One region of the Paenibacillus sp. J22P277 genome, then DNA from elsewhere that is predicted to be linked to it. Evidence: predicted binding sites of a transcription regulator. Region 1 holds the regulator's gene; each other region holds the start of a gene.

The links. Region 1 encodes Rex, which represses fermentation and respiration genes when NADH is low (regulators of the CRP and FNR family bind a similar motif). Its sites were predicted from a motif close to TTGTGAAATATTTCACAA; they were not measured.
Region 2: a site for Rex is predicted at 4,804-4,821, ahead of AC50YL_RS08240 (helical membrane plugin domain-containing protein). Genes of this name have one in related genera too.
Region 3: a site for Rex is predicted at 2,861-2,878, ahead of nadA (quinolinate synthase NadA). Genes of this name have one in related genera too.
Region 4: a site for Rex is predicted at 4,057-4,074, ahead of AC50YL_RS20070 (helical membrane plugin domain-containing protein). Genes of this name have one in related genera too.

The regions. Positions count from the first base shown of each region.
Region 1 is NZ_JBXENS010000001.1:280,299-287,501, forward strand. It holds gene AC50YL_RS01330 (AAA family ATPase) at 1-383, opposite strand, end outside; gene AC50YL_RS01335 (hypothetical protein) at 376-912, opposite strand; gene AC50YL_RS01340 (cell wall elongation regulator TseB-like domain-containing protein) at 1,060-1,548, opposite strand; gene AC50YL_RS01345 (amidohydrolase) at 1,581-2,882, opposite strand; gene AC50YL_RS01350 (redox-sensing transcriptional repressor Rex) at 2,863-3,522, opposite strand; gene dinG (ATP-dependent DNA helicase DinG) at 3,519-6,416, opposite strand; gene AC50YL_RS01360 (tetratricopeptide repeat protein) at 6,582-7,203, opposite strand, start outside.
Region 2 is NZ_JBXENS010000002.1:778,490-785,692, forward strand. It holds gene AC50YL_RS08215 (sensor histidine kinase) at 1-603, opposite strand, end outside; gene AC50YL_RS08220 (DUF4432 family protein) at 624-1,553, opposite strand; gene AC50YL_RS08225 (DUF4395 domain-containing protein) at 1,783-2,235, shown strand; gene AC50YL_RS08230 (DUF11 domain-containing protein) at 2,333-2,764, shown strand; gene AC50YL_RS08235 (NAD(P)/FAD-dependent oxidoreductase) at 3,037-4,215, opposite strand; gene AC50YL_RS08240 (helical membrane plugin domain-containing protein) at 4,269-4,697, opposite strand; gene AC50YL_RS08245 (GntR family transcriptional regulator) at 5,057-5,722, opposite strand; gene AC50YL_RS08250 (hypothetical protein) at 5,937-6,059, shown strand; gene AC50YL_RS08255 (MATE family efflux transporter) at 6,168-7,203, opposite strand, start outside.
Region 3 is NZ_JBXENS010000015.1:13,424-20,626, forward strand. It holds gene nadC (carboxylating nicotinate-nucleotide diphosphorylase) at 1-243, opposite strand, end outside; gene nadB (L-aspartate oxidase) at 236-1,852, opposite strand; gene nadA (quinolinate synthase NadA) at 1,896-2,834, opposite strand; gene ftsH (ATP-dependent zinc metalloprotease FtsH) at 3,283-5,313, opposite strand; gene hpt (hypoxanthine phosphoribosyltransferase) at 5,407-5,946, opposite strand; gene tilS (tRNA lysidine(34) synthetase TilS) at 6,016-7,203, opposite strand, start outside.
Region 4 is NZ_JBXENS010000005.1:645,030-652,232, reverse strand. It holds gene AC50YL_RS20090 (SDR family NAD(P)-dependent oxidoreductase) at 1-753, opposite strand; gene AC50YL_RS20085 (hypothetical protein) at 869-1,009, opposite strand; gene AC50YL_RS20080 (MFS transporter) at 1,181-2,359, shown strand; gene AC50YL_RS20075 (NAD(P)/FAD-dependent oxidoreductase) at 2,372-3,550, opposite strand; gene AC50YL_RS20070 (helical membrane plugin domain-containing protein) at 3,569-3,988, opposite strand; gene AC50YL_RS20065 (NlpC/P60 family protein) at 4,127-4,279, opposite strand; gene AC50YL_RS20060 (hypothetical protein) at 4,248-4,415, opposite strand; gene AC50YL_RS20055 (hypothetical protein) at 4,618-5,064, opposite strand; gene AC50YL_RS20050 (SDR family oxidoreductase) at 5,292-6,092, opposite strand; gene AC50YL_RS20045 (TetR/AcrR family transcriptional regulator) at 6,276-6,821, shown strand; gene AC50YL_RS20040 (TetR/AcrR family transcriptional regulator) at 6,979-7,203, shown strand, end outside.

The DNA of each region.
Region 1 (7,203 bases):
GTATAATTGGCGGCGGCTTTCGCCAGCAGCGTTTTCCCCGTTCCCGGAGGTCCGGTCAACAGAATCCCCTTTAACGGGCGTATGCCGAATTTCGAGATCTGATCGACGTGTACGAGGAAATCAAGCGCCTCGATCAACTCCTGCTTCGCTCTGTCCTGCCCGCCGATCTCCTCGAACGACATCGGCTTCAGCGGACGCGGCTTGCCTTTATGCCCGCCGCCTACCGTTGCCAAATGGCCCCGGGCGCGCGCCATATAGATCAGCCCGCCGACGATGACAGCCAGCAGCACGAACGGAATGACGTTCACGCCCACGGCGAACTGCAGAAACAAAATCAATACCGGCACGAAACCGATCAGCATTTCTTTTCCGTATTTAAGCATTTGGCCACGCCCCCATCGTATTGGCCGTACGAGGCAGGACGATGTATTTGACGGCTTTGTCGTCCTTCAACGTAATGTAAACGTTGGTATCGTCCATCTCCGAATCGGCCTGAATGCCGGCGTTTCCGTTCTGCGCCTGCTTTAGCGCCGCCGGAATTTCCGCGTACTTGCGGTGGTCCATCGCCTGCGCGACCTGGAACAGCATGGATGCCCAAGCATCGTCCAGCTTGACGGACGAATCGGCTTTCTCGATATTCAGCTTCAACTCCCGCGAGCCGATGATGTCGTTGCCTTTCGTCGCGATCGTATCATATATCGTCCGGAGATTCGCATCCCGGTCAAGAGTCAAATTCACGGTAACGGAGCTGCGGCCGATCACGGGCTGGGCGTTCACGACGCCGGGTACGCCTGTCGCGATGCGATCAAGCGGCTTCAGGTCGGCTTCGTTGCGGTACATGAACCAGCCGCCCACCAATAAACCCGCCGAAATAACGGCTGTCAGCACAATCGGCAAAGGACGTATTTTCATGACAAAAAGCTCCCTTCATCCACAGAGTACGCTGCACTCTCATCTAGCTATTACGCTATACGAAAGTATATCATAGACTGTTGATTCCAGGAGCGTGCAATTACAGGGAAGGCTGGATGAACCTGTGCATCGCGTCGGACGCCGCCGTTATTGTGAAGGCAGCTTGTACATCACGATAAGCGAGCCGTCGCGAAAGCGGTAGAAATCGTAGAAATGATTGTTGTCGCCGGCTTGCTTGCGCGAGTAGAAAACTTCCCAGACCGGTTCGCCTCCAAAGATGCCAAGCCGCATATGGGCGATGACGGCATCCGGCTTCTGCTGCAGGAACTGCGATTTGATCTCATCTTTCGTTCGTCCGTCGCTCGCCTTCAGCGTAATGGAGGAATCTTTCTTGAGCCAGACGTAGGTATCCGCGTCTTGGTCGTCTTTTCCCTTCACGACCCAGACCGGCTCGTCCCACACGTAAGAATACGAATCCGTTATCTTCTTCAACCCGCTCTTCTGTTCGGCATCCGCTTCGGCCGTCGCTTGCGCCGCCCAAACCGGCGATTGGACGTAACGGTAATAGAAGTTGAACGCAACGAGCAGCGCCGCCACGACGATCGCGACCAGCAGGATCCATCTGCCCGTCGACATGATCGGGGCTCTTTTGTACCGAATCGCGCGCATCAGCTGGATAACAGCCTTTCAAAGCAGCGCTGCGCTTCCTGACGAATGCGCGCATCGTCCAGAAATACGCACTCGCCGTCCCTTACGACTTGAACGCCGTCGACCCAGACATGCAGCACGTCCCGGCCGGAACCGGAATAGACGAGATGGGACACGATTTCCGTCCGCGGATAGAAATGCGGCTGTTCGGCGTTCAAGGCGATGAAATCGGCTTTCATGCCTTCCTTCAGCTTCCCGATGCGCTCCTCCTGCCAGATCGCGCGCGCGCCGTACACCGTTCCGAGCTTGAGCGCTTCCCAAGCCGGCACCGCCGTCGGATCGCCGGAGACGCCTTTATGTATCAGAGCCGCCAAACGGATCTCGTCGAACAGATCCAAGTTGTTGTTGCTGGCCGCGCTGTCCGTCCCGAGTCCGACGGTAACGCCTGCCGCGAGCATATCCGTCACGCGCGCGATGCCGCTTGCGAGCTTCAGGTTGCTGGCCGGGTTATGCGAGACGCCGACGCCGCGCTCGGCAAGCAGGGCGATCTCGTCGTCCGTCAAATGGACGGCATGCGCCACCAGCGCGGGACGCGAGAAGAAACCGAGCTTATCCAAGTGCTCGACCGGCCGCACGCCATAGTCGTTAACGTTCTGCTGCACTTCCGCGGCGGATTCCGACATATGCGTATGCAGCGGGAGATCCAGCTCATGCGCCGCTTCCACGATGCGGGCAATGTAATCCGGCGGGCAAGTATACGGCGCGTGGGGAGACAGCATCGTCCGAATGCGTCCGTTCGCGCGGCCGTTCCAATCTTTCGCGAACTGCTTCGCTTCGTTCAGCTTCGCGGTTTGAATCTCCGGCGGACACAAGCCGATAACGCCGCGCGTCAGCATGCCGCGCATGCTGGACTGCTCCACCACGTCCGCCACGATGTGCATCCGGTCGTACATATCGACGAACGTCGTCGTGCCGGACCGCAGCATCTCGCTCACCGCGAGCGCCGTTCCCCAGCGGGCGTCTTCATCCGTGTATTTGCCTTCCATCGGCCACATCTTCTGCTCCAGCCATACTTGCAGCGCCTCGTCGTCCGAATAACCGCGCAGCAGCGACATGGCCGCATGGCCGTGCGTATTGATCAGTCCGGGCATGAACACGAGCCCGCGTCCGTCGATGATCTCGGCGCCTTCCGGAGCCGGGTCGGGCATCTCTTCGCTCAGATACAGAATCGTATCGCCCTCGATGACCATATGCCCTTGGAGCACGGGACGCGCATCGTCCATCGTGACGAAGGTGCCTTCTTTAATCCAGATCCGTTTCATTGTGATCCTCTTCTCCTTCTTCGTCCAAATAATACGCGAGACTCATCAATTCGGTCGTGAAATTCGCGTAATGAATCCGTACCTGGTCCTGCACCCGAAGGATCGTCGGCGCGAAGTTCAGGATGCCGTCGACGCCGGCGTCGACGAATTGGTCCGCGACATGCTGCGCTTCGACGGCCGGTACCGTAATGATCCCGATCCGGATATTGCGCGCGACGATCGTTTCCTTCAGCTTATCCATCGGCAGCACGGTCAAGCCGTTGATCGCGCTGCCGATCATCGACGGATGCACGTCGAACACCGCCGTGATTTTCATGTTGTCCTTCAGGTAGGTGTTATAGTTGCACAGCGCGCGGCCGAGATTCCCCGCGCCGACGAGCGCGACGTTAAGCGGCTGGTCGAGCTTGAGGATTTGCCTGATTTTCTCGATTAAATACGTGACGTCGTACCCGATTCCTTTTCGCCCGAAGTCCCCGAAATACGCGAGGTCCTTGCGGATTTGGGCGGGATTCAGATCCAGCCTGTTGCCAAGCTCCTGTGATGAAACCGTCTGGACATCCCGCGCGTTCAAGTCGTTCAATACTTGCAAATACACGGGAAGCCTGCGAACGACCGCTTCGGAAATTTTCATCGGTTTCATGATTCCACTCCTTCTTCGCTTGGTGTCAGCCATTCATGCATCCGCGGCACGATTTGGTCCAAATGCATCGTTTCGATCTTCGGACCCGGAAGCGAGTACAGAAAATATTTGCCGTAATACGTATCGATCACGCGGGTATCGTAGATGAGGACGACGCCGCGGTCTTTCGCCGTGCGAACGAGACGCCCGAAGCCCTGCTTGAACCGAATGACGGCCTGCGGGATAGAGAGCTTCATGAACGGGTTCTGCTTCTGTTCCTGCAGCAATTCCGACTTGGCTTCCACGAGCGGATGGTTCGGCGGCTGAAACGGCAGTCTCACGATCGCGAGGCAGGTCAAGGCGTCGCCCGGTATATCGACGCCTTCCCAGAAGCTGCTCGTGCCGAGCAGCACGGAAGCGGCCTGCTGCTGAAACCTTCGGGTCAGCTTGCTGCGGTTGCTGCTATCGATGCCTTGCCCGAGCACTTGGATGCCTTTCTGCGAAAGCGCCTCTTTCAGCGGCTCGTAAACCTGCTTAAGCATCTTGTACGAGGTAAACAAGACCAGCATTCGCCCATGCGTGCCGATCGCCGCTTCGGTCAACGACTGGACCAGCATCTCGTTGAACATCGGGTCGCCCGCCGCTCCTTTGAGCACCGGAAAGTTGCGCGGTATGATGACGAGCGCCTGATCCCGGTAATTGAATGGCGACGGCAGCTGAACGGTCTTCAATCTGCCCGCTTCTTCTTCGCCGCTCAGGCCGAGCTGCTCGCAGGCGTACTGAAAGGATTTCTGCACCGACAGCGTGGCGGAAGTCAGCACCACGCTGCGCTTCGTCTCGAAGAAATAGGTTCTGAGTTGATTACTGACGTCCGCCGGGACCGCATACATTTGTACCGACTTCGCCCGGGAATTGCTGTTGGCCTCCAGCCAGTACACCGTATCCGTCCGGTCCGCCTTGATGAATTGGCGCAAATCGTCGCGGGCGCGGGCCAGATCCTTCACCGTCCCGCTCAAATCGGTGACGAGCGCGGCGATGCCGGGATCGTCGACGTCCTCTTTGACGGCGGCGAACACTTTCTCGAGCGGCCGGATGATTTGGCTCAAGTAGCCGTGTATCGCCTCTTCCACCAACTGCGCTTCCTTCCAGGGATCCGGCAGCTTGCCGCCGCGCAGACGCAGCACGAACTGTCCCGCTTCCCCGCCGCCCGGACCGTCCTGGGCGGCGTTTCTCGACCCGCTACCCGTGCTCATGATGGCGTACAGGAGCTCGAACAGGCGGTCCCATTCGTCCCGCAGCTCGCCGAATACGGGCACGACTTCGTCGATTTCTTCCCGCCATTTCTGCGTGTTCTCGACGTTCTCGTTCGCCAGCCTGCTGTTCAGCACGATCAGCTGCCCGCTACGCGCGTCCTTGCACAGCCGGAAGACCGGCTGCTGAACGGAATAATACGACAGCTGCGTGCCGAGATGCTTGCCCGCGACTTCTTCCAGATGATGCGCTTCGTCCAGAATCAAGTGCTCGTAGCCAGGCAGCAGGCGATGATCCGCGCGGATGTCGGTGAACAACATGGAATGGTTCGTGATCACGACATCGGCAAGATTGGCTTCCTGCTTGGCACGATGATAGTAGCAGCGCTTGAACCATGGACACGCGCGATTCAGGCAGGAATCGGCGTCGCTTGCCACGACGCTCCAGAAGTCGGCTCCGCGGTTGCCGAAGTTCAATTCCTCTTGGTCGCCGTGCTCGGTCTCGCTCAGCCATACGACCATCTGGGAAGCCGTGATGCGGTCTTCGGCCGGCGCGCCGAAGTCCCTCAGGTTTACTTTTCCCTCGAATTTGCGCAGGCATAAATAATTGCCGCGTCCTTTGAACACGGCGGCCTTGAACGGATACGGCATCACGGCGAGCAACAGGGGCAAATCTCTCGAACGCAACTGCTCCTGCAGATTGATCGTATGCGTGCTGACGACTATCTTTTTATTATGCTGGACACCATAGTAGAGAGCCGGAATGAGATAGCCGAGCGATTTCCCCGTGCCCGTGCCCGCCTCGATCAGCAAGTGCCGTTCCTCGTCCAACGCGTCGATGACTTCCTGGAACATCATGTTCTGCGGTTCGCGCTCTTCGTACCCCGGAACGATCGCGGCTATGCCCGCCTTGATATGCGCGAGGAACGCCGGAAACGTCCAATCCGCCGCCGAAGCGGCTTGCTCTTCTTCGCTTCGCGGATGCTGTTCCTCCGTCCAGTCGCCGGCTTTCATCGCGAATTGGCGGAAGTAGGTGTAAGCATCCAGATCGATCGCGGTTTGCATTTCTTTCTTGAGCGCGAATTGCGAGGTAAACCAGCCCAGATCGTCGATCTCGTCGCCGAGCAGCTGCGTCAAGCGCTGGACTGTAAGCAGGGGCAGGCTGTCAAGCTTTCGGCAGCACGCGACGAACAGCTCCGCCGTTGCCATGGCGTCGCTATCCGCGCGGTGATGCCGATCGTGTTCGATGCCGAAGTGCTCCGTTACCGCGCCCAACTGGTAGGTCGTCAACGCCGGATACAGGATCCGGAGCAGATCGATCGTGTCGAGCCGTCTGCCGTCGAACGCCACGTAGCCGCAGCGGTCGAGCGCCGCGTTCAAAAAGCCCGCGTCGAAGCCGACGTTATGCGCAACAAGCACGGCATCGCCGAGCATCGGAACGACTTCGAGCAGCACTTCTTCGAGCTCCGGCGCGTCCGCGACCATCGCCTCGTCGATTCCTGTCAGCCCCGTGATGAACGCCGGGATCGGAATCGTCGGCTTGACGAACGAACTGTACGTCCGCGCCACCTTCAAATCCTCATCCAGCAGCACGAGGCCGACCTGTATAATATCATCGCCGGCGCCATGGCCGGTCGTTTCCAAATCCAATACGGCATACTTCATCCGGTACGTATCCTCCCCAAACGAGAAACGGGCCGCAACCCGAATTAGGCGGTGCAAGCTTCGCGATTTCCGGCTTGCGCCGCCAAGGTGCAAGCGCGTTTCCTTCTTAGAACGTTCAGCGAGGATCCCTAACTATCCCCATGCTACTCGCTTGCCCGTTTCATTCTATAACTGACCGCTTCCGAAATAAAGCGATAATTGTCCCGCATGCTGCTCGCAGGATCTCATGTTGGCAAGCGGATCGGTAAATTCGGGATCGGCCTCATGCGCCTGCTCGAAATACTTCGCCGCCTGCTCCAGGTTCATCCTTACCGCCTGGATGCAGCCCAGCGCGTTGAGGCCGAGTGCCCGCCACTTCGGATGCTCCGTCACTTCCACCAGAAGTTGGAAATGCCGCTGCGCTTCGTGCCATTCCTGCAGATGCATGAACGTCATGCCCAGAAAGAGCCGCGCTTGGTTGTTCTCGGGCGAACGGGTGACCGCTTCTTCGAAATGCTTCGCCGCGTCGCGGAACATCAGAAGCTTGAAATACCCCTGCCCCTTGCTCATATGCTGCAGTTCCGCGGCTTCCCAGTCGTCGTTTTCGCTCTCCGGTACGAGCGCGCTTGCCGAGGCTTCGGCTGAAGGCGTTACGGCCGCGGCGGCAAGCGGAACGGCGGAAACGATTTTCGGATAAACGGCCTGCTTCGAAGGCTGCTTCGGTTCTGCCGCCATCGAAGGATCGGTGCTCGGCTTGATGCATTGCTGCTGCATGTCGCGAAAATCAGCCATATTTTCCTCGAACTGC
Region 2 (7,203 bases), on a different contig from region 1:
GATGTAGAATACGAGCGAGCCGACCTTCGTATACTTGAACGGATCGTAGATCGTGATCGCGTACACGAAGAAATCCTGGTTCAGAACCGCGTCGGCGTAGGTGAACGACAACGTTTGCTGGAACGGCAAATTGAGCATCTCCCCGTAGTGGGGAATGCTCCGGTCGAACGGAATGGAATCGTAGCTGGCCGCGCGCGACCAAGAATCCCGCAGCCGGTCGTCCTTGCCGAATACGAGGATGCGGATGACGGCGTCCTTGTTCTTGTTCGCGACGAGCGCGTAATAATTTTTGAGCGTGTCCCGCGTATTGAAGAAATCCTGGTCGTTGCCGCCCCAGCCGTTCGCCATCAGGTTCATGATGCGGTTGTCGTAGCCGTAGACCTGCAGCGCCGAGGACGAGATATCCTTAAAATACTGATTCAAATAACCCGATAAATATTCGGCGTTCTGGTTCGTCGTCCGGTAGATGGTCCGTTCCAGCGACCGGGTGCTGGATTCATAGAACAGAAACGACAGGACGAGCATCGGGATCAACGAGGTCAGAATGATGCTCCAGACGATCTTCGTCCGGATGCTCCGGTTGATGAACAGCCACTTGATCATGCTACGTTGCCGGCCTCCTTTTAGCGTACGGACAGTTCCAGATGCCATGCATAGCGGCCGCCCGGCGCAATCATCGCCGCTTCGCCCCGGCCCATGGCATGGGACAGATCGTCCATCCGCCCCGTCGCGGGTTCGATCGCGATATGATAATGGCCGCCGTAGCCGCCATAGTTCGCCCACACCGCCAAATACGGCACCTGCTCCGCCGGAAAGCGAAACTCGACCGCTTCGCCGGTGGCGGGATCGCTCAGCTCGGCCCAGCCTTCCTTCAGCGTGCCCGTAAAATAGTATTTCTCCGCGCGGCGTCCGTTGTCCGGCTCGACGACGGAGAGATCGATCCCCGGCGCAGGAACGGGCCACGGCCGCCTGTCTCCGAAGCCGCCGAGCCGCTCCCGCGCCGAATAAGAAACTTCGATCTCATTCATCTCCTCCGGCACGCGAAGGCGCATGCCTTCGCTCGCGCGCATGAGCGGATGCGCCGCCCACAGGAACGAGAACGGATGCGCGGAATGATTAATCGCCGTGTAATCGATGCGCAGCGTATGCGCATTCGGGAACGTATAGCGCTTCTCGAGGGTATACGGAAACCGCTTACCGTTCACGGCGCAGGTCAGGCCGAGCTCGTCCGCCGCCGCGCTCCATGCGAGCGACCATGCTTCTCCGTGATCAGGTACGGCTTTGCCGCGCCACGGTTCTTCCGGGTAATCGCACGCGTTGATGCCCGGGAACATCTCGTCCCAGCCGCTCTCGTCCGAATCGCCGAACGCGGTGCCGAAGCCCTGGTTGCCAAGCGGCTTGCCGCTGCGCCACAGCCATTCGCGGCCCGTCTTCCGGTTCAGCAGCGACACGGCCTTCGCGCCGAGCTCCGGCACCACGGTCACGGACAATTCATCCGTCCCGCCCGTCCAAGCCGCGTGTCCCTCTATATCCGACTGCATCCAATTCGTCACTAGGATTCCCCCGCTTTGCCCGCGCATGCCAGGCCGTGTTAACGCCATAAGGCGTTATAGAATTATAGCGTTCGCTCCCCATTCGCACAATTCAATATTTCGTGAACGCATGTTAAATATATTGCAGGCGGTCAAGCGGCGCTAAGCCGAGCATTTATATCCTACCCGAATAGTATGAATTAGGTGTATACTATACGTAATCTATCCACATTCGATCGGAGGCTCTATCATGGCGCAAACCGTTAAGCTCGATGCCTACGCCTGCATCGACGAAGTCCCGCTCCACCGGGTTCGCGGCAATCAGCTGGGTATCCTGCTCTGCGTGATTGCCACGCTCGCCACCCAGCAGTTCTGGATCCTGCTTCTTCCGCTCGCCGTGCAGTTCATCGGCCGCACGTACGGCATCCGCTACAATCTGTTCGTGCGCGCATTGTCGCCGCTGCTGCCCGCCAGCGGCAAGACCGAGAGCCGCGAGCTGCTCCGGTTCAACAACCTGCTGGCCATCTTGTTTCTCGCCGTGGCGCTGCTCGGATCCGCGTTCGGCATCCAAACGCTGGCGTACGTCAGTCTCGGGATGCTGACCGTCGCCGTCGTGCTCGCCTTAAGCGGATTTTGCCTCGGCTGCTTTATGTACTTTCAGTGGAAGCAGTTCCATGCGCGACGCCGGATCAGAAACGGCTGAAGTCTTCCAGACGACACGGCCCTCTCTTGCGAGAGGGCTATTCTAATTCCCGTCGGCGTGCATACATATCTGTATTTGCACATAAGGAGGATGCCGCGTGAATCGTTCCTTCACCCAAGCGGGTACGCCGCCGTCCATTACGCAATCGGCGAACTCGACCGAGTTGGTCATCGGCGGAACGGTCGTCTTTACCTTTGCGATCTCGAATCCCGGTACGGCTCCGTTAGCACGAGCCGTTCTGCATGACATGCTGCCGGCGGGACTTTCCTTCACGGAGAATAGCGTCACGGTCGGAGGCGCGGCCGCGCCCGGCGTCGATCCCGATACCGGCATTCCGGTCGGACTCATCGCGCCGAAGGCATCGGTGTCCGTGCTATTCGCCGCGATAGCCGTCCGCGAGCCGCAAAACCTGATCGCCGTCAACCTGGCCGACCTGTCGTTCGAATTCGTGGCGGAGGACGGCCGGACGGTGCCTAGTACCGCGCAATCCAATCCGATCACCCTGATGATCAACGAAGAAGAGGAATAACTCCAAAGCTATGTCCCCGTATCCGCCAGCCGTAATCCGCTTGTGCATAGGCGCATCTGTGGATATGTTCGCATGATTTCCGAAAGTCCCGATAATTACGGGCTTCGTGCCTGTTGGGATTGTGGATAACCATGTTGACAAGTCAGCGTCCACTGGTCAATCGGCTGGCGTCCGCGCACTCGCACGCCGGTTATCCGCGCATGACAAAAAAGCAGCCCCGACTCCATGCGAAGTCGGGGCTGCGATTCTATAAGCGACTGCTTCTGCCTGGCTTAGTAAGCCAGCGAGAACAATCCGTCGATATGCGCCAGGTAACGCGCGTTGCTTGCTTTCTTCATCAAGGAAGCAGGCGCGCCTTTCAGCTCGATGCCGGACTCGCCGATCGACCCGATGCCGTCTTTGCGGCCGAGGCTTGCGAGCGTGCCGGAGAATACCGGGTTGAAGCTGTCCATCTTGGAGTTCTTGTAGGACGCGGCGATGTTTCCGCCGACCAGCTCGCCCATTTGCCATGCCAGCTGCGCCGTAGGCGGGTATGGACGGCCTTCAGGTCCGAATACGACCGCGCAGTCGCCGGCCAGGAACACTTCCGGATGCGAAGTGGATTGCAGGAACTCGTTGACCGTCGCGCGGCCGCGGTTGACTTCCACGCCGCTGTTGCCGACGAGGGAGCTGCCTTGCACGCCGCCCGTCCATACGAGCGTGTTCGTTTCGATCGTTCTGCCGTCCTTCAGCGTCACGACGTTGCCGTTCACTTCCGTGATCGCAAGGCCCGTCAGGAACTCTACGCCGCGGGCTTCGAGGCTCGATACCGCGCGTCCGATCAGCTCGGGCGAGAAGATCGGCAGGATCGTAGGCATTGCTTCGACCAGCGAGATCGAAACGTCCGCGAAATCCACGCCGTATTGACGGCAAATGCCCGGAAGCTCGTCCGCAAGCTCGCCGACCAATTCGACGCCGGTCAAGCCGCCGCCGCCGATGACGATCGTCGCGTCCGCTTTGTTCTTGCTTGCCGCGAAGGTTTTGATCCGGTCTTTAACATGGTTGAACACGCGGTTGGCGTCGTTGACGGATTTCAGCGTCAGGCTGTTTTCCTGCAAGCCCGGGATACCGAAATAGTTCGTCTCGCTGCCCAGCGCGAGAACCAGGCTGTCGTAGCGGTACGACGAGCCGTCGTTCAGCGCGACTTTTTTGCCTGCGACGTCGACCGTTTGAACTTCGCCGACGACAACGTTGATCGATTTGCCTTTGAACAGCTTCTCGAGCGGCAGCGCAACGGCTTTCTCGGCCACGTTGCCTGCGGCAAGACGGTGAAGCTCCGTGATGATTTGGTGCGAACCTACGCGGTTAATGATCGTAATGCCCGCTTCTTCCGTCGACAGGTGCTGGCGTGCGGACAGCGCGCTCAGCAAGCCGCCGTACCCGGCGCCTAGAATCAGAATTTCTTTTCTCATGGGATCTCATCCTCCGTGCTTCGCTTAGTGTGGAATCGTTCGTTAACGCTGCGTTAGTCCTGTTTTTTTCTTTCGCCCAGGATGTCGAGGTAGGCTTGGCCGAAACGAAGCATCTTTTGCAGCTCGGGATCCTTCAGCAGCTTGATCATGCCGAACAGGCCGATCACGTTGTCGGTTTGCTCCGCGCGGTCGTTGGCTTCGATCGCCGCCGAGGCGTAGCCTTTCACTTTCTCCGTCAGCGGCTTGACGACTTCTTGAATGCCGCCCACCGTGTCTTGGATGAGGACGCGGTCGGACGCGACCTTTTGCGCCAATTCGTACGTTTTCGTCATCAAGGCCATCATTTCGGACAGCTTCGGAAGCTGGTCCACCAGCTGCGTCAGCGCCTCTTGCACTTCCGGCTTCAGCAGTTGATCCAGTACGTCCGACTTCGCCAACGCTGCCGAGTTTTGCTCCAGGTTCGATACCATTGTTTCACTCATTGTATTGCCTCCTTCAGATGTAGTCACTCAGCTGCAAACATCCTTTAAGATTAATCCCATTAATGGAGGAACGCGGTAAAGCAAGCCCGCGCAAATTAAGGGAGAAATGTGAAAATAATCACATGACGCTTCGAAGATGGCAGCCTTACTTCTTTCTCTACTGTATCGCTTTTTGCCCTGCTCGACCATAGGTAAACTTAAAAATTATTTTTATTATGGCAATAAAAATAATTAATCACTCCGTGAAATAAAACCCACCCCGACGGACAATGCCGTTTTCCCGCGCCGAGCGTCACGATAAGCCGCCAATCTTAAGGTGCACCGGATCGGATAAACGCATCCTTACCGTGCTGCCTTTCCTAAATGACGGCGTACAGCTCCTTCATCGGCCGGATCAGATTTTGCTTCATCAAGGCGGAGGCCCGCTCGGGAGACCGCTGCTCCAAAGCTTCGATGATCGCTTCGTGCTCCTCGACGGAACCGTTCATCTCCGTCTCCGGCTGCTTCAGGAAGACGTACTTGAACCGGCGGATATGAATCTGCAGCGAGGCGCTGAACGAGGCGACGTACGGATTGCCCGATGCGTCGACGATCAGGTCGTGGAACTGTTCGTCCAGCTCCATCGCCTGATACGGCAGCCCGCCCGCGATCGCCGCGGCGAACTGGCCGTTGAGCGACTTCAGCCGTTCGATCTGCTCCGCGGCGATGAGCAGCGCCGCCTTTTCCGCCGCGAGCGCGTGCAGCGAGGCCAGCGTCGGGTACAAATTGAGGATGTCGTCCTTCTCGATATCGGTCACGCGCGTTTCCTTGCCGGGTTGCATCGAGACGAGCCCCTGCACCTCCAGCAGCTGGAAGGCTTCCCGGATCGGCGTTCGGCTGACGGCCAGCGCCTCGGCGAGCTCGGCGTCGACAAGCTTCTCGCCCGGCCTGAGCGTGCCTTCGATAATCCAGCGTTGAATTTGCGATAAAGCCCGCTCCTTCGCGGTCATGCGAACGGGCGAGGCGAAATCCCGGGGTACAGGCATCGTCAGGTAAGCTCCTTAGGTCACTTTAATGTATACATGCAATATATCGCATTCTGATTAGTCGTTCAATATGCTTTACGGATTCCTTACCTTACGCCTTCTATGGCAAGCCGGCACATCATGGCTCCCGTCGTCCCGCGTGCGCCGGCGACTTTTAATTCTCGCTGATTTGGGCCATACTTATTCGTAAAACCGGGTGTCGGGAGCAACTGCAATGGACGAACGCAAATCGAACTTTTTTGTCGGCTTATTCTGGGGCGCGATCATCAGCGTCGCGCTCTGGGGCCTTATCGCGCTGGCCGTCCTCGGATGGGTCCGGCTGATCAAGCATCATTAGGTAATCAAGTTTTAACGAGCGAAATTAAATGTGCTATCCTCGCCCCCGGCGCTTGCGGCCGAGGGGGTTCGACGCGCCTACGAATCGGCATATCGGCGGCGTCGCGCATCAGATCAACCGATGCCGGTACCATTTCTTCCCGCCGAACCGCCACAGGAAAATGGCGCCGCGGACGCCCCATTCGATATTCATCGCCAACCAGACGCCGACGATGCCGACGTTCAGCACGATCCCGAGTATATAGCCGAGCACGATCCGGAACAGCCACATGGACAGCAGCGATACGAGCGACGTGAACTTCGAATCGCCCGCCGCCCGCAGCGCCGACGGCATGATGAAGCTGATCGACCAAAGCGGGACCTGGGCGATCGCGTTGATCAGCACGATGATGAAGAGGTCGTCCACGATCTCCTTCGGCGGGTGGAACAGGCTGACGATCGGATGGAACAGCGGCACGACGATCAGCGCCGTGATCAGCAGGAACAAGGACGACACCCACAGGAAGAAGCGCGTGAACTTCCGGGCCTCCTCCACGTCCTGCCGGCCCATGGACTGGCCGACGACCGTAATCGCGGTAAGCGAGAGTGCGGCGGAAGGGATCTGCGTCAAGCCGGCGAACGAACCGCCGATGGCGTTGATCGCGATCGCGTTCGTCCCGAGATGGACGATGAAGATTTGCGTGACGATTTTGCCGCCATTGAAGAACATCTGCTCGGCCGCGAAAGGCAGCCCCACGTACAAGATTTTCTTCACCGTGGCGAACTTGACGCGCAGCAGATCCATCAGGCGCAAATGCAGGTTCGTATCCATCTTGACCAAGTAATAGAGCGCGAACGCCGCCGCTCCGTACCGGGCGATGTTGATGGAGATGCTCATGCCGAGCACGCCCATGTGCAGCATGTTGATGAACAGCACGTTCAGCAGCACGTAGGACACGTTCATGATCAAGGACAGCATGAGCGACGCCCGGGATCGCCCAATGCCGCGAAGCGCGCCGCAGACCGCTTCCGTAAGCGCGATGCCGGCATAGGACGCGCAGCTGCCGATAAAATACGTCTTGGCTTCGGCGAAAACGTCCGGGTCGGCCGCGCCGAACAGCAGACTGAGCGCCGGACCGTGGGCTGCGATCATCGCGAGGCTGATG
Region 3 (7,203 bases), on a different contig from region 1:
CGCAAGCGGACGGAACGCAAGCGTCGCATCCACGACCTCGAACACGAGCCGCGCGATCGGCATGCCGGCAAGCACGCCGGATTCTTTCACATGAATAACGGCGTTCGACCGGCTTCCCGCGGGAATCGTCGCCCAGCTCGTAATATCGCCCGTTCCGATATCTTCGGCAAGCCATGCGCGGATTTGCGCGCGCACCGCGTCCGCGCTAATGCCGCCGGCCATGACCAATGTTGCTTCAAACATATTCGATTCGCTCCTCCGTTGAGCCGTGCTCGCGATTAAGCACGACGTGCTTGCGCCAGATCAGGTCGTCCCGTTCCGGAAAATCTTCGCGGCTGTGCGCGCCCCGGCTCTCTTCCCGGGTGCCGGCCGCTTTCGTCGTCAGCAGCGCGCAGGTCAACAAGTTCGCAAACTCGTATTCCTCGCGCTTCGTGATGACCGAGCGAAAAATCGAACTAAGCCGGCTCAGCTCGTCGAGTCCTTTGTTCAGACCGCTGGCATTGCGTTTCAGTCCGGCGTAACGGACCATGATCTTCTGCAGCTTGAGCCGTTTCTCCACCACGGCTTGAATCGGGGCATCGCTTCGCTCCAGCGAATCCATGTGCATTCGGAACCCCTGCTCGGCAGGCGGCAGCGTATTAATGCGCTCGACGATGCGGCGTCCGAACACGATCGCTTCCGACAGCGAGTTGCTCGCAAGGCGGTTCGCGCCATGCACGCCCGTGGACGAGCACTCGCCGCACGCGAACAAACGGGCTATGCTTGTTTCGCCGTTCAAGTCGGTTCTGACGCCGCCCATCATATAATGCGCCGCAGGCGCCACCGGAATCCAGTCCGTCGTCAAATCAAGGCCATATTGCAAGCAGTATTCATAAATGTTCGGGAACCGATGCCTGACCATGTCCGCGGATTCATGCGTAACGTCCAGAAATACGAACGTCGAATTGGTCGCTTCCATCTCGCTGACGATCGCGCGGGCCACGACGTCCCGAGGCGCGAGCTCGAGCTGCTCGTGGTACTTCTCCATGAAGCGCTCGCCGCGAATGTTCCGCAGCACGGCGCCTTCGCCGCGAACCGCTTCCGAGATCAGGAACCGGGGCGCGCCGGGATAACAGAGCGACGTCGGATGGAATTGCACGAACTCCATATCCCGAATATCGGCGCCGGCACGGTAAGCCATCGCGATCCCGTCGCCCGTCGCGACCTCCGGATTGGTCGTGTACCGGTACAATTGTCCGGTTCCTCCCGAGCATAGAATCGTCGCTTTGCCGCGCACGATCAGCCGCTGTCCATCCGGTTTCTGGACGAGCGCGCCGACGCATACGTTATCGTCCGTAATCAGATCAATGACAAAATGATCGTCCCACACCTCGATGCGGGGGTTGGCCACCGCTTTCTCCGACAGTGCACGAACGATCTCGAATCCGGTCGCATCGCCATTCGCATGCAAAATCCGCCGCTGGCTGTGCGCGCCTTCCTTGGTCAAAGCAAATTCGCCGTTCTCCACATCAAACTTCGTGCCCATGCGCACCAAATCCTGCACGCCCATGGTGCCTTCATGCACCAAAATATCCACCGCCTCTTGGGCACACAAGCCAGCGCCGGCAAGCAGCGTATCTTGACGATGGTATTCCGGCTTATCGTCCTCCGATATGACCGCGGCTATGCCTCCCTGCGCATAACGCGTGTTGCTGTCGAGGAGCGACTTCTTCGTAATCATGAGCACGTCATTGTCTTCGCTTGCCTTGATTGCGGTAAAAAGACCGGCGATGCCGGCCCCGATGACAATGACGTCTTTATACAAAACCGGCAGTTCTTCGAGCTGCTCGTCTACGAGATAGCGTGGAATCATATCGATCCTTTCCTTTCTCTTCGGAAAGTGAAGTAAAAGTGCGTTATTTGACTTGCAGCATGCGCTCCAGGGACAGCCGCGCTTTGCTGGCGACCTCTTCAGGCACGTAAATTTGCGGCTGCATCGTTTCCAGGCTTTTCACGAGCTTCTTGAGATTGTTGACTTTCATGTTCGGGCAAACCAAATATTTGGTCGCGAAATGGAACGTCTTATCCGGGCTGTCCAGACGCAGTTGGTAGCCGGTGCCGTCTTCCGTGCCGACGATGAATTCTTTGGCGTCGGATTCTTTGCAGTATTTAATGATGGCCGTCGTGCTGCCGACGAAATCCCCGAGCGCCACGACTTCCGGACGGCATTCCGGATGCACGACGAACTCCGCATTGGGGTGTTTCGCTCTCATTTCTTCAACGTCTTTGACGGTCAGCATATCGTGCGTGTTGCAGTAGCCTTCCCAGATAATCATCTTCTTGTCGGTTTTCTGCTGGACATAGTGGCCCAGGTTTTTGTCCGGGACCCAAATGATTTCGTCGGAATCGACCGAATTGACGACGCGAACGGCGTTGGCGGAGGTACAGCAAATATCGGTTTCCGCTTTGATCTCGGCGGAGGAATTAATATAGGTGACGACTTTCGCGTTCGGATGCTGGGCTTTCAGTTTGCGCAAGCCGTCCACGTTGACCATGTCGGCCATCGGACAGCCGGCTCGCTCGTCGGGGATAATGACCGTTTTGTTCGGCGCCAGAATCTTCGCGCTCTCGCCCATAAAATGAACGCCGCAGAACACGATGACGTCGGCGTCGGTTTGCGCCGCTTTCTGCGCGAGCAGGAAGGAATCCCCCCGGAAATCGGCTACCTCTTGAATCTCGTCGCGTTGATAATAATGCGCAAGGATAATGGCGTTGCGTTCCTTCTTCAGCTGCAGCAAACGTTCCCGCAATTCGCGGTTTTGTTCCGCTTTCCGCTCGAGCGCTAATGCTTCCATGGCTATTCCCCTCTTTTCACTAAACTTTGTGAACTGATGCACAAACTCTGCCAAAACAAAACGGGCACAAATGCCCTTATGCCTGTTTGTGCCGCTTTATGATCAAGAACGAGAGTCTGCACGAGGTCATTTCCGTTAGGATACCCTACCTGTCAAACCCTTGATTCACAGTCGGCATTACAAGTGATTAACATTAAATTTACACAAGGTCCGGTAGGCTGTCAACTCACAAAAGCGGCCGTTTTGACCGTTGTAGGGCAGGTTAGCGCGCATTAGAAAGGCGCGCGTCGCGCAAGCTTGTATCTTCTTGCTTTCAAGCCATTTCAATGGCGAATGCGGCATGCATTACCGCGTGACACGCGACCTTACGGAAAACAAAGCCGTACACATGCAAAAAGCTGCCCTTCGCAGTGTTGTCTGCGAAGGGCAGCTTTGGCCTTATTTCTTATTACGAGGGTTGCGATCCGCCGTTGCCGTTGCCGTTATCATTGCCGCTGTCCGGATCGACAGGCGGCGTTACGATATCTCCGGCTTCCTTGGACTGAATGCGCACTTTCACGCCGCCGATCGTATCGACGATCGGTTCGCCTTTCGGCTCGTCGCTTACCGGACCAGCGGAAGAACCGCCTTCTCCGTCTCCGGCGATCGATCCGCTCTCGATCAAGCGCTTGATTTGCTCGATCTCCAGCGTCTCTTCGCTGAGCAAGGTTTGTGCAATCAGATGCACTTCTTTGCTCTTCTCGGTCAGGAGCTTTTTAGCCCGTGCGTAGCATTCTTGAATGATGGACTGCATCTCTTGGTCGATCTCGTACGCGATGGCATCGGAGTAGTTCTGTTCATGCCCGATATCGCGGCCCAAGAAGACTTGCCCCTGCGAGCTGCCGAACTGCATCGGTCCGAGCTTATCGCTCATGCCGTATTCCATGATCATGGCGCGGACGATGCTCGTCGCTTGCTTGAAGTCGCTGTAGGCGCCGGTGCCGATCTCGCCGATGAAGATTTCTTCGGCTACGCGTCCGCCGAGCAGACCCGTGATTTTATCCAACAATTCCTGCTTGGTCGCCAACATGCGGTCGCCGTCTTTCGGAAGCATGATGACGTAACCGCCCGCTTTGCCCCGCGGGATGATCGTGACTTTATGCACCTGGTCGGCATGCTCCAAGAAGTAGCCGACGATCGTATGGCCGGCTTCGTGGTAGGCGACGATTCGTTTCTCGCGGTCGCTGACGACGCGGCTGCGTTTCTCCGTGCCGACGATGACGCGGTCGATGGCATCGTCCACTTCCGTCATGCCGATGTCTTTCTTGTTGCGCCGGGCCGCGAGAAGGGCTGCTTCATTAAGCAGGTTCTCCAGATCGGCGCCGGTGAAGCCCGTCGTGCGTTTCGCGACGACATCCAGCTTCACGTCGCGCGTGAGCGGCTTGTTGCGCGAATGTACCTTCAATACCGCTTCGCGGCCTTTCACGTCCGGACGGTCGACCGTGATTTGACGGTCGAAACGGCCCGGGCGGAGAAGCGCGGGGTCAAGAATATCCGGACGGTTCGTCGCCGCCACGATGATGATGCCTTCGTTCGCGCCGAAGCCGTCCATTTCGACGAGGAGCTGATTGAGCGTTTGTTCCCGCTCGTCATGCCCGCCGCCGAGGCCGGCGCCGCGCTGACGTCCTACGGCATCGATCTCGTCGATGAAGATGATGCACGGCGCGTTCTTCTTCGCGTTCTCGAACAAGTCGCGCACGCGAGATGCGCCGACGCCGACGAACATTTCCACGAAGTCGGAACCGGAGATGCTGAAGAACGGCACGCCCGCTTCGCCCGCAACCGCGCGCGCCAGAAGCGTCTTACCTGTACCCGGAGGTCCGTTGAGCAGGACGCCCTTCGGAATTCTTGCTCCGACGGCAGCGAATTTGCGCGGATCCTTCAAAAACTCGACGACTTCGACAAGCTCTTGCTTCTCTTCGTCGGCGCCCGCCACGTCCTCGAACGTAACGCGCTTCTTCTCTTCGTTATATAGTCGGGCACGGCTCTTGCCAAAGTTCATCACTTTGCCGCCGCCGCCTTGTGCCTGATTAATGAGGAAGAAGAACAGGATAAAGATGATCACGAACGGAATGATCGACGTCAGGAAGGTCAGCCAAATGCTTTGTCCCTGCATCGGCTTGCTGCTGATTTGGAATCCGTTCTTGGCTTGGGCGTCGTACACTTCCTTCACAACGAACTCTTCGACGTTGGAGTGGGTGTAGAATTGATTGGAGTCTGCGCTGTCCGGCTTCTTCTTGTATTCACCCGTGATCAAGTAAGAATAGCCGTCGAATTGATATTCCAACTCCGCGATGTTGTTGGTCTGCAATTCCTGCCTAAATTGATCGTAGCTGAGTTCTGTGCTGGAGTCATTTTGGCTGCTGATAAATTGGAAGATCCCGACGGTCACCAAAAAAATAATCAAATAAAAGCCAGTATTGCGGATGATCCGATTCATCCCCTACCTCCTCTCAAGACGCAAAAAATAAGTTGACCCTGCAACTGGCCCCAGCTTGCGGGAGCTGTCTCGCACGGTGAATTGCATCCTTGTTTACTTCTCATAAACCTCGGGCTTCAAGATGCCGATGATCGGCAAATTGCGGTATCGCTCCGCGTAATCGAGCCCATACCCGACGACGAACGCGTCAGGCAGCACAAAGCCTTTATAGTCCGCTTCCAGTTCCACCTTGCGTCCGGTCGGCTTGTCGAACAGCGTGACCAGGGTAATGGATTTGGCGCTGCGGCGCTCAAGCACGTCGATGAGATAACTGAGCGTAAGCCCGCTGTCGATGATGTCCTCGACAATGAGCACGTCGCGTCCCTGCACCGATGCGTCAAGGTCCTTGATGATTTTGACGACGCCGCTCGTCTTGGTCGATTGACCGTAACTGGACACCGCCATAAAGTCGATCTCAAGCGGAATCGTAACGGCCTTCACCAGATCCGCCATAAAAATAAACGCGCCTTTGAGCACGCAGATGACAAGCGGATTGCGTCCTTCGAACTCGCGGCTGATGGTTTCGCCAAGCTCTTGCACCTTCTGCTGAATTTGGTCTGCGTCGTAAAGCACTTCTTGAATGTCGTTCAGCAACACGGGCCCTCCTAAATGTTTCTTGCCTATACTATGAATGGTTCCGCGCATCTTATTCGGACAAATGGGTCAAACGGTAAAATCCGACGCAAACCGCGCTTTCATGCGAATGAGGCGTCGTGTCGAATCCGTGATTTGAGCCGAGGCCGATCTGCGAATGCCAGGAATCCATATCACCAATCCATTGGCGTCGACAACGATCGGCAGTACCTCGCGGCGCGAGGGAGCAACACGATCATCAACGAACATATCTTGTACTTTTTTGGTGCCGTTTAAACCAAGCACCGCCATACGGTCGCCGGGCCGCCGGTTTCGTATCGTGAGCGGGTAATGAATCGCGTCGGCGTCGAACAGCGCCTCCAGCCGGTTTCCCGGACCTTGCGCAGCCGATGCCGCCATCGCTTCGAACGTCAAAATCCCTTCCGCTTCGGGCAGCAGCAAGGAAGTCGTTCCTTCCGCCGCTTCGTAAGCGTATCCGTCCGAAGGTCTCTCTTCCCCCGAGGAACGGACAAAAAGCAAATTGTCGTACTCGCGCACGAACCGGATGCCGCCGCCTGCATCGAAGCTCCACGTCGTGGCTGCGCTCTCGAGGGCTGCAAGCCGTATCGTTTCTATGCTTTCGAATGAAGTGGTTTCCGTTTCCAAGCCAATATAACTCAATATTAGTTTAATCAATCTCCTTTGTAAAGCGACGTGCAGACCGAGCAGCGCTTTGCGGTTCAATTGGCATCCTTCGCGGTAAGGCAGCACATGGCGTTCGTAAACCGCCTTCGTTTCTTGCGCGAGCCAGTCGTCCTCGGCCGCCGCAAGCTCCGCCAATCGGACGAGCGACTGCGGGAATTGCGGGTTATGCGCCGACAGGTACGGCAGGATATCCAACCGGACAACGTTGCGAAAATAATGCTTATGCCCGTTGCTGCTATCATGACTGTACGGGACGGCCCACAAATCGCAGTAGCGCAGGATGTCTGCCTTGTATTTACGCAAAAGCGGCCGAATAAGTTCCACGTTTTTTTCGAATCTCGAAATCGGGATGCCGGCCAGTCCGCCAAGACCGGTCCCGCGCATGATTCGCATGAGGACCGTCTCCGCTTGATCGTCGGCATGGTGGGCGAGCGCGATGCGCGACGCTCCGTATGTATGGGCAACGCCATGAAGGTAGGCATAGCGCTTCTCGCGGGAAGCGGCCTGGCCGTTCATGCGCGATTCTTCTATATAAGCAGGCATGTCGATAAAGGTAGATTCGCAGGGAACGCC
Region 4 (7,203 bases), on a different contig from region 1:
CTATTCCATGTAACTTCCACCGTTTACCGGCGTGTACGTGCCTGTCGTGAATTGACTGTCGTCGCTTGCCAAGAACGAAATGACCCCTGCTATGTCCTCGGGTCGAGCCATGCGGCGAAGCGGCGTAAAATTGCTTATCGATTGCTTCATTTCTTCGGGCATAAATGCGGTCGCATCGGTTTCCACCACTCCCGGAGCGACTACGTTGGAAGTGATCCCGAAGGGACCGAATTCACTTGCGATATAGTTCGCGAACGTATCAAGGCCGCCCTTCGCAGTACCATGAGCAATCATGTTAGGGGCGATGTGCTTGCCGGCGCCGGAGGAAACGTATATGATGCGCCCGTATCGTTGTTCGATCATGAAGGGAATAACGGCCTGCGTCATGGCGAACGCCGCCTGCAATTCATCGTTTAATTTTTGGGCAAACTCATCCCATGTCGTTTCAACGAACGGCTTTGTTACAAAAGGAATATTCGCGTTATTCACGACGATATCGATACGTCCGCCGAAAGCTTCTTTCGCTTGCCGGATAAGCTCCGCAACCTGGTTCGCGTCCCGAATATCCGCCCGCACGGGGATGGCCTCGCCGCCGTCTGCTCGGATCGCATTGACCGTTGCTTGGGCCGCATCCTGATTGTTTACGTAATTCACGACGACCTTTGCTCCGCGGCGTGCCAATAATTGCGATGTCGCGCTCCCGATACCGCGTGCGCCTCCGGTTACGATAGCCACTTTACCTTGCAGATTCATTTTCAGCACTCTCCTCTACATGTGCGTTAGCGCTAACTAACATCATTATAAGGATTGCTTAAACATGCTGTCAAGGCGGCCGTTCGCTGCGGTTCGGCTCCCCACAGCCCTTTATTCATTCATGGTATTTTCCGGCAGGTTGGTTTAACACCCATTCCAGAATTTCGATTTGAATTCTGATTTCCTCCGTGTCGAATTGTTTCTGCACGGTTTGGAGTTGAAATAATTTGGCTTTGATCTGATCCTCGGTTCTCATTCTGCTGCTCCTTCTTCGTTGAACTAATCGTACTGCCGACAGGCATTCATTCCCTCAAATCAATGAGATTATAACATGAAATGCGTTGGAATAAATAATCGAATTCGAGTACGATGACAATACTGCATGTCATCCATGTGAATGTCATTTCATAGAGAGGATCTCGCCATCATGAACCGTAAATTCATCGTTTATATCGTGGCGTTCGCCGCATTTCTCGGTCCGTTCACGCAAACCATCTACACGCCGGTGTTGCCCGAGGTGGCCAGTCAATTTCGCACCACTTCGTTCGTCGTCAATCTGACGATTTCCGTGTTCACCTTTTTTCTGGCCATCATGCAGATCGTCTACGGCCCCCTTACCGATTCGAAAGGACGGCGTAAAGTCATCCTGTTCGGAATTACGCTGTATGTGATCGCGTCTCTTGGTTGTTTCTTATCTGCCAATATCGAGCTGCTGCTCGTCTTCCGGGCGCTGCAGGCGATCGGCATCGCCGCCGGATCCGTAGTGGCCGTCACGGTGATCAGCGACTTGTTCGAAGGAAAAGAACGCGGCCAGGCGATGGGAACATTCCAGATGATGGTATCGCTCGGCCCCGTACTGGGACCGGTAATCGGGGGTTTTCTGAGCGGATGGTTTAATTTTCATTCCGTGTTCCTCGCGCTTGCGGCTACAGGTCTGCTCGTGCTGAGCTGCAACTACGCTTTCCTGCGGGAAACAAAGCCCGACGACAGTAAGCCTGCCCGTTTTCAACTGCGGGATTTCGCGGCTATCTTGCGGAACCGCACGGGTTCGTCGGTCATTTTTCTCGGGTTTATCCAGTATTACGTCTTTTATAATTTCCTGGTGTTTCTGCCGGACATCTTGAGCGATCGTTACGGCTTGTCCGCCGAGCAAAAGGGATTGGCATTCCTGCCGATGTCTCTTTGCATCGTGATCGGCAGCTTCTTGGGCGGCAGAATTCAAGCACGGATGGACGGGAAAAAGGTCATCGTGCTGACGACATTTCTAAACGTCGCGTCGGTGTTGTTTTTCCTCGTCTTCTACTCGATCTCGTTGGCTTGGCTGTTGGCCGGCATTATCTGCTTCGGACTATTCCTCGGGCTCTCGCTCCCCGTGCAGACGACGCTGCTGACGGGCGCATTCACGACAAATCGCGCGACCGCCGTCGGGGCTTATAACTTCTTCCGCTATATGGGAATGGCTTGCAGCCCGATCGTGGGCAGTCTATTGTTCCATTTGGGCGGGTATATCCTGTTGTACGGCTTTATCGCAATCGCTTTTCTGGCTTATGCCCTGCTGTTATCGCGTCGTCTCCTTGGTGCGCAAGCAGAAAAGTCGTCCGCTTAATATGAGTGCGTCTTAATAAGCCAGCGAAAACAAGCCGTCGATATGCGCCAAATAGCGCACGTCGCTGGCTTTTTTCATCAAGGACGCCGGCATGCCCTTCAATTTCAGTCCGCTTTCGCCGATCCAGCCGACGCCGTCCTTGCGGCCAAGGCTCGCGAGCGACCCGGAGTTGACAGGCTCGAACGCCATCATTCTGGCGCCTTTGAAGTAAGCGAACAGATTGGCTCCGACGAGCTCGCCCATTTGCCAAGCCAACTGCGCGGTCGGCGGGTACGGACGGCCATCCGGTCCGATGACGACGGCGCTGTCGCCGGCGACGAAGATGTCCGGATGCGAGACGGATTGCAGGAACTCGTTGATCGTTGCGAAGCCGTGATCGACTTCGATGCCGCAGCTCGCTACAAGCGCGTTGCCCTGCACGCCGCCCGCCCAGAGGACGGTGCCCGATTGGATCGTCCGGCCGTCGTTCAGACTGACCGTCGAACCGTTCGCTTCCGTGATCCTGCGTCCCGTCAGGAATTGAACGCCGCGGGCTTCGAGACTCGCGACCGCGCGTCCGATCAGGTCCGCGGAGAAGGTCGAGAGAATGGACGGTTTCGATTCGACGAGGTACAAGGACACATCCGCGAAGTCTACTCCGTGCCTGCGGCAGATATCCGGGAGCTCGTCCGCCAATTCGCCGATAAGTTCGACGCCCGTCAAGCCGCCTCCGCCGATGACGAAGGTCGCGTCGGCTTTGTTTTTCGATTTCGAATAGGCGGCGATTTTTTCGTGGACATGCGCGAATATCCGCTTCGCGTCCGCGGCGGATTTCAGCGCATAGCTATTTTCCCGCAGTCCCGGGATGTCGTGAAAGTTCGTTTCGTTGCCGAGCGCAAGCACGAGCGCGTCGTAAACGTAGGACGTTCCGTCGTCCAGAACGACTTTGCGGGCTTCCGGATCGATCGCGGATACGGTACCGATTTGCAGATTGATGTTTTTCCCTTTGAACAACGTTTCCAGCGGCAGACAAACCGCTTTCTCGGCGATGTTGCCTACTGCCAGTCGATGAAGCTCGGTCACGATTTGGTGCGATTCGTAGCGGTTGATGACCGTAATCGCGGCTTCCTCCTCCGTAAAGTGCTCGCGAGCGGATAGCGCGCCGAGAAGACCGCCGTAACCGGCGCCTAGAATTAAGATCTGCTTGCTCATGTTCCCATCCCCTGATTTTTATTTTCGTCTTTCCCCTAGAATAGCCAGATACGCCCGACCGAAGCGAAGCATCCGTTGAAGCTCCGGATGCTTGAGCAGCCGCAGCATGCCGAACAATCCCATCGAGGTCCGCTCCTGTTCCGCAAGTTGGCGGGCTTCGATAGCGGCCGACGCGTAATGCTTGGCCTTTTCCTCCAACGGCTTTACGACTTCCATGAGGCCGCCAAGCGTATCTTGAACCAGCACGCGGTCGCCTGACGCTTTCTTCGCCAAGTCATAGGTTTTCGTGAGCATGGCCGTCATCTCCGCGAGTTTTGGCAGGTTCGCCGCCATGGCGGTCAATGCCTCTTGCACGTCCGGCTTCAACAGCTGCTCCAGCACGTCCGCCGCGTCTTCTGTCCCCGGTTCCGCTTCCTTTCGATGGGTAGTCTCTACCATTTCAATGCTCCTCTCAAACCTCGTCTCCCCCCGTTTTGGGGAGTCTAACCCACGCACGAAAAGCCCTTATGTGAAAAACTTCACATTATGAGCCGCAGTCTCCTTCCAAACGATTGACAATCCCGAACTCGCTTGAGCCTATTCCCCGTGATTATGAGCCCAGACGGCGCGCGGCAGCGTATAGCCGAATGTATCGAATTCGTGTCTCGTGAATGACGAGCAGTCAAAGTATCTTGTCGTCGACTTGCTCGCACCGAGTTTATAAGGCGTGCCGAGGGTAGTTGTCGCCATAGTCGATCAGCTTGGCAGCGGTCGTCGACGAAAGGGCATTCGCTTTCGGAGCTTGGCTGATTCCGGCTGCCTTGAAGCCGATTGAGGCGCACAGCCCGATGGCGATCATTTTGCTTGCCGCAGGTTTGGTCTTCATTGTGACGATTCACCCTCCATGCATTGAATTTCGTAGCTCCTCAATGAGTGAGTGGAATGTCGAATCGTACAAGGCAACTATAACGAATTAGTGCCTCATCGATCAATGGCCCTTTTTCTATCATCATCATAGCTTTTCGCTATTGATTCTGATCCTTGCGGTCATTACTTAAGCGGAACATGGAACCGTCAATCGCATCGACTTATACAGCCCCTCGCCGATTCCGGATGAAGCGCAGATTCCACCGGAGGAACAGGATCCCGAAGAAATAGACGGGAAGCGAATAGTAGCGGGACCACTCCCTAAGCGCCAAGTAATGCTCATGTATGGTAACCCATTCGAAGACCATGGCGAACGCGGTCCAGACCAGACAATAGACGGCGAACGCCCCCCTTCGTTGCGGCATGAAGTTCAGGATGATGACCCCGATCGCGCTCGGGTAGAGGCATTGGATGACCACGACCTGCCATTGAATGCCGGGGCCGCCTTGATCGTACAGATTCAAGTACAGGTCAAGGAATTGATCGCAAAGGCGCGTAACGAACGCCACCGCTATCCAGGTCACGTAAATTTCCAGACGGTTCAACCGCTTCGGCATGCATGCGACGAATAAGCAGGCGACCGCGGATGCAATATACATGAATGTCATAGGATTTTCGCCTCATTCGAAACTTTTAATACTTCTGTCTAGTTTGCGTTCTTGAATGCCAATTCATTCGATCTGCAAGAACTCCGCAACCGCTTTGACCGCAATCGATATCGAACCTATGCCCGCAAACATTCCGCTACAAGAAAAAAGCCGCAACAAGGCGACTTTTTTGCTTCGTTATTCTTATCGCAGGATTCACCCGTCGACGGCATTTTCGAGCTTTTCCATTAAACGCCGGGCGTTTGACCGCCGTCGATGACGATCTCCGTGCCCGTGATCGAAGGTACGCGGTCCGATACGAGCAGCAGTGCCATGGCAGCAATTTCAGCCGGATCCACCATACGTCCGAGCGGGATGTCCGCGCTCATGCTCGACGTTTGGGCATGAACGTCGATCCCTTTCTCGTCCGCTTGCCGCCGGGCGAACCTTACGGCCCGTTCGGTTCCCGTGGCTCCGGGCGAAATCGCGTTGATTCTGACATTCGATGCCGCCAACTCGCCGGAAATGCCTTTCGTAAAATTCAACAAAGCCGCATTCGAGGTACTGCCGGGGAGGTAACCGGGGGATGGCGTTCGTCCGGCAATGCCGACGATGTTCACGATGCGGCCGTCTCGTTGCTTGATCATATGAGGCGCCGCTTCCTTCACCATCCTCATGTAACCGAGAAGCTTTACCTGCCACGTCTCCAAAAACGCTTCTTCGGGTAACTCGAAAAACGGACCGAATTGCGCGTTCCCCGCGTTATTGATCAAAATATCGATACGGCCGTGGTGCTCGATCGCCGCGTCGACCGCATGCCGCGCGGTTTCCGGCTTATGCATGTCGCCCGATACGAGCGTGATTCGTGCCGATTCTCCTCCGGAGCCCTCTGCTCGAATCGTAGCTGCCGCCCGATCCAAGCGCTCCTGATCCCGTCCCACCATAACCAGCGAGACGCCTTCTTCATATAAGGCCTTTGCGCAAGCAAGTCCAATCCCCGCGCTGGCTCCCGTAACGATTGCAGTTTTTCCCTGAAGTCCCAGATTCATCCGGCATCTTCCCTTTCTTCTCGGCAGTTCGCGCCGCAATATGCATGTTGATGTATTGTTGCACATCTGTGTATTATTATAGAGAAAACTACCGATTCTTCAATGGCCGACTGATGACGCTTCATGCATTAATGCTCAAATCGCGCGACATTGCGCGAGTTATTGAGAAGGTTGGAGGATAATATGACCAAGGTCGACCGAAGGATACTCAAATCGCAAGATGCCATAAAAGCCGCGCTTATCGAATTGATGTCTACGAAAAATTTCGATCGGATCACCATTCAAGATCTTTCCGACAGGGCGAATGTGGGTCGAAGAACGGTTTACCTTCATTATCAGGATAAATACGATCTCCTGGATCAACTCGTCAAGGAACATATGGACGAATTAAGGGGCATTTGCGAATCCGCATCCGAGCTGAGCTTCGCCGAAGGCAGCCTCGTTTGGTTCGACTATTTTAAGCGAAATGAAGCCTTTTTTTCGGCGATGCTGCAAAGTAAAGAAGCCACGTCCTTTCGTGTCCGCTTCTTTGACTACGTGGTCGAACGATTAAAGCATTACGTTGACGTAACGACGGGAGTAAACGATGGTTTGAGCGAGGATGTCATTTTGCATTTTTTTGGTACCGCCATCGTGGGGATCGTCGAATCGTGGTTTACACGGAAATTATCGGACCCCCTTCATATTGTGGCGGGACAAGTGGGGCTTTTATTAGACCGGAATCTGTAGCGGTCGGGGACGATGATACATCTAACACGGCCAAGTAGGTCGTGAGTTGCTTGGCGAAATATCAATAACAATATCTCTTGACTGTTCGACCAAACAGTATTATTATAGTCCTATAAACAACTGACTGTTCAACCAAACAGTCAAAGGAGTGCATAACATGGATAAAGAGCAATCGGTTAACCAAGACGAACGGAAGAGCGCCATCATGCTTGCAGCCTTTAACCTATTCGGCCAAGTCGGCTACCCCAAAGCGACCATGAAAGAAATCGCCGCCAGAGCCGGCGTCGCGCAAGGGCTGATCGGCTATCATTTCGGCACGAAGGAAACGCTGCTGGTCGAAGTGGTCCGGGAATGGATGATCAACCGGGGGATGAAGGCGGCT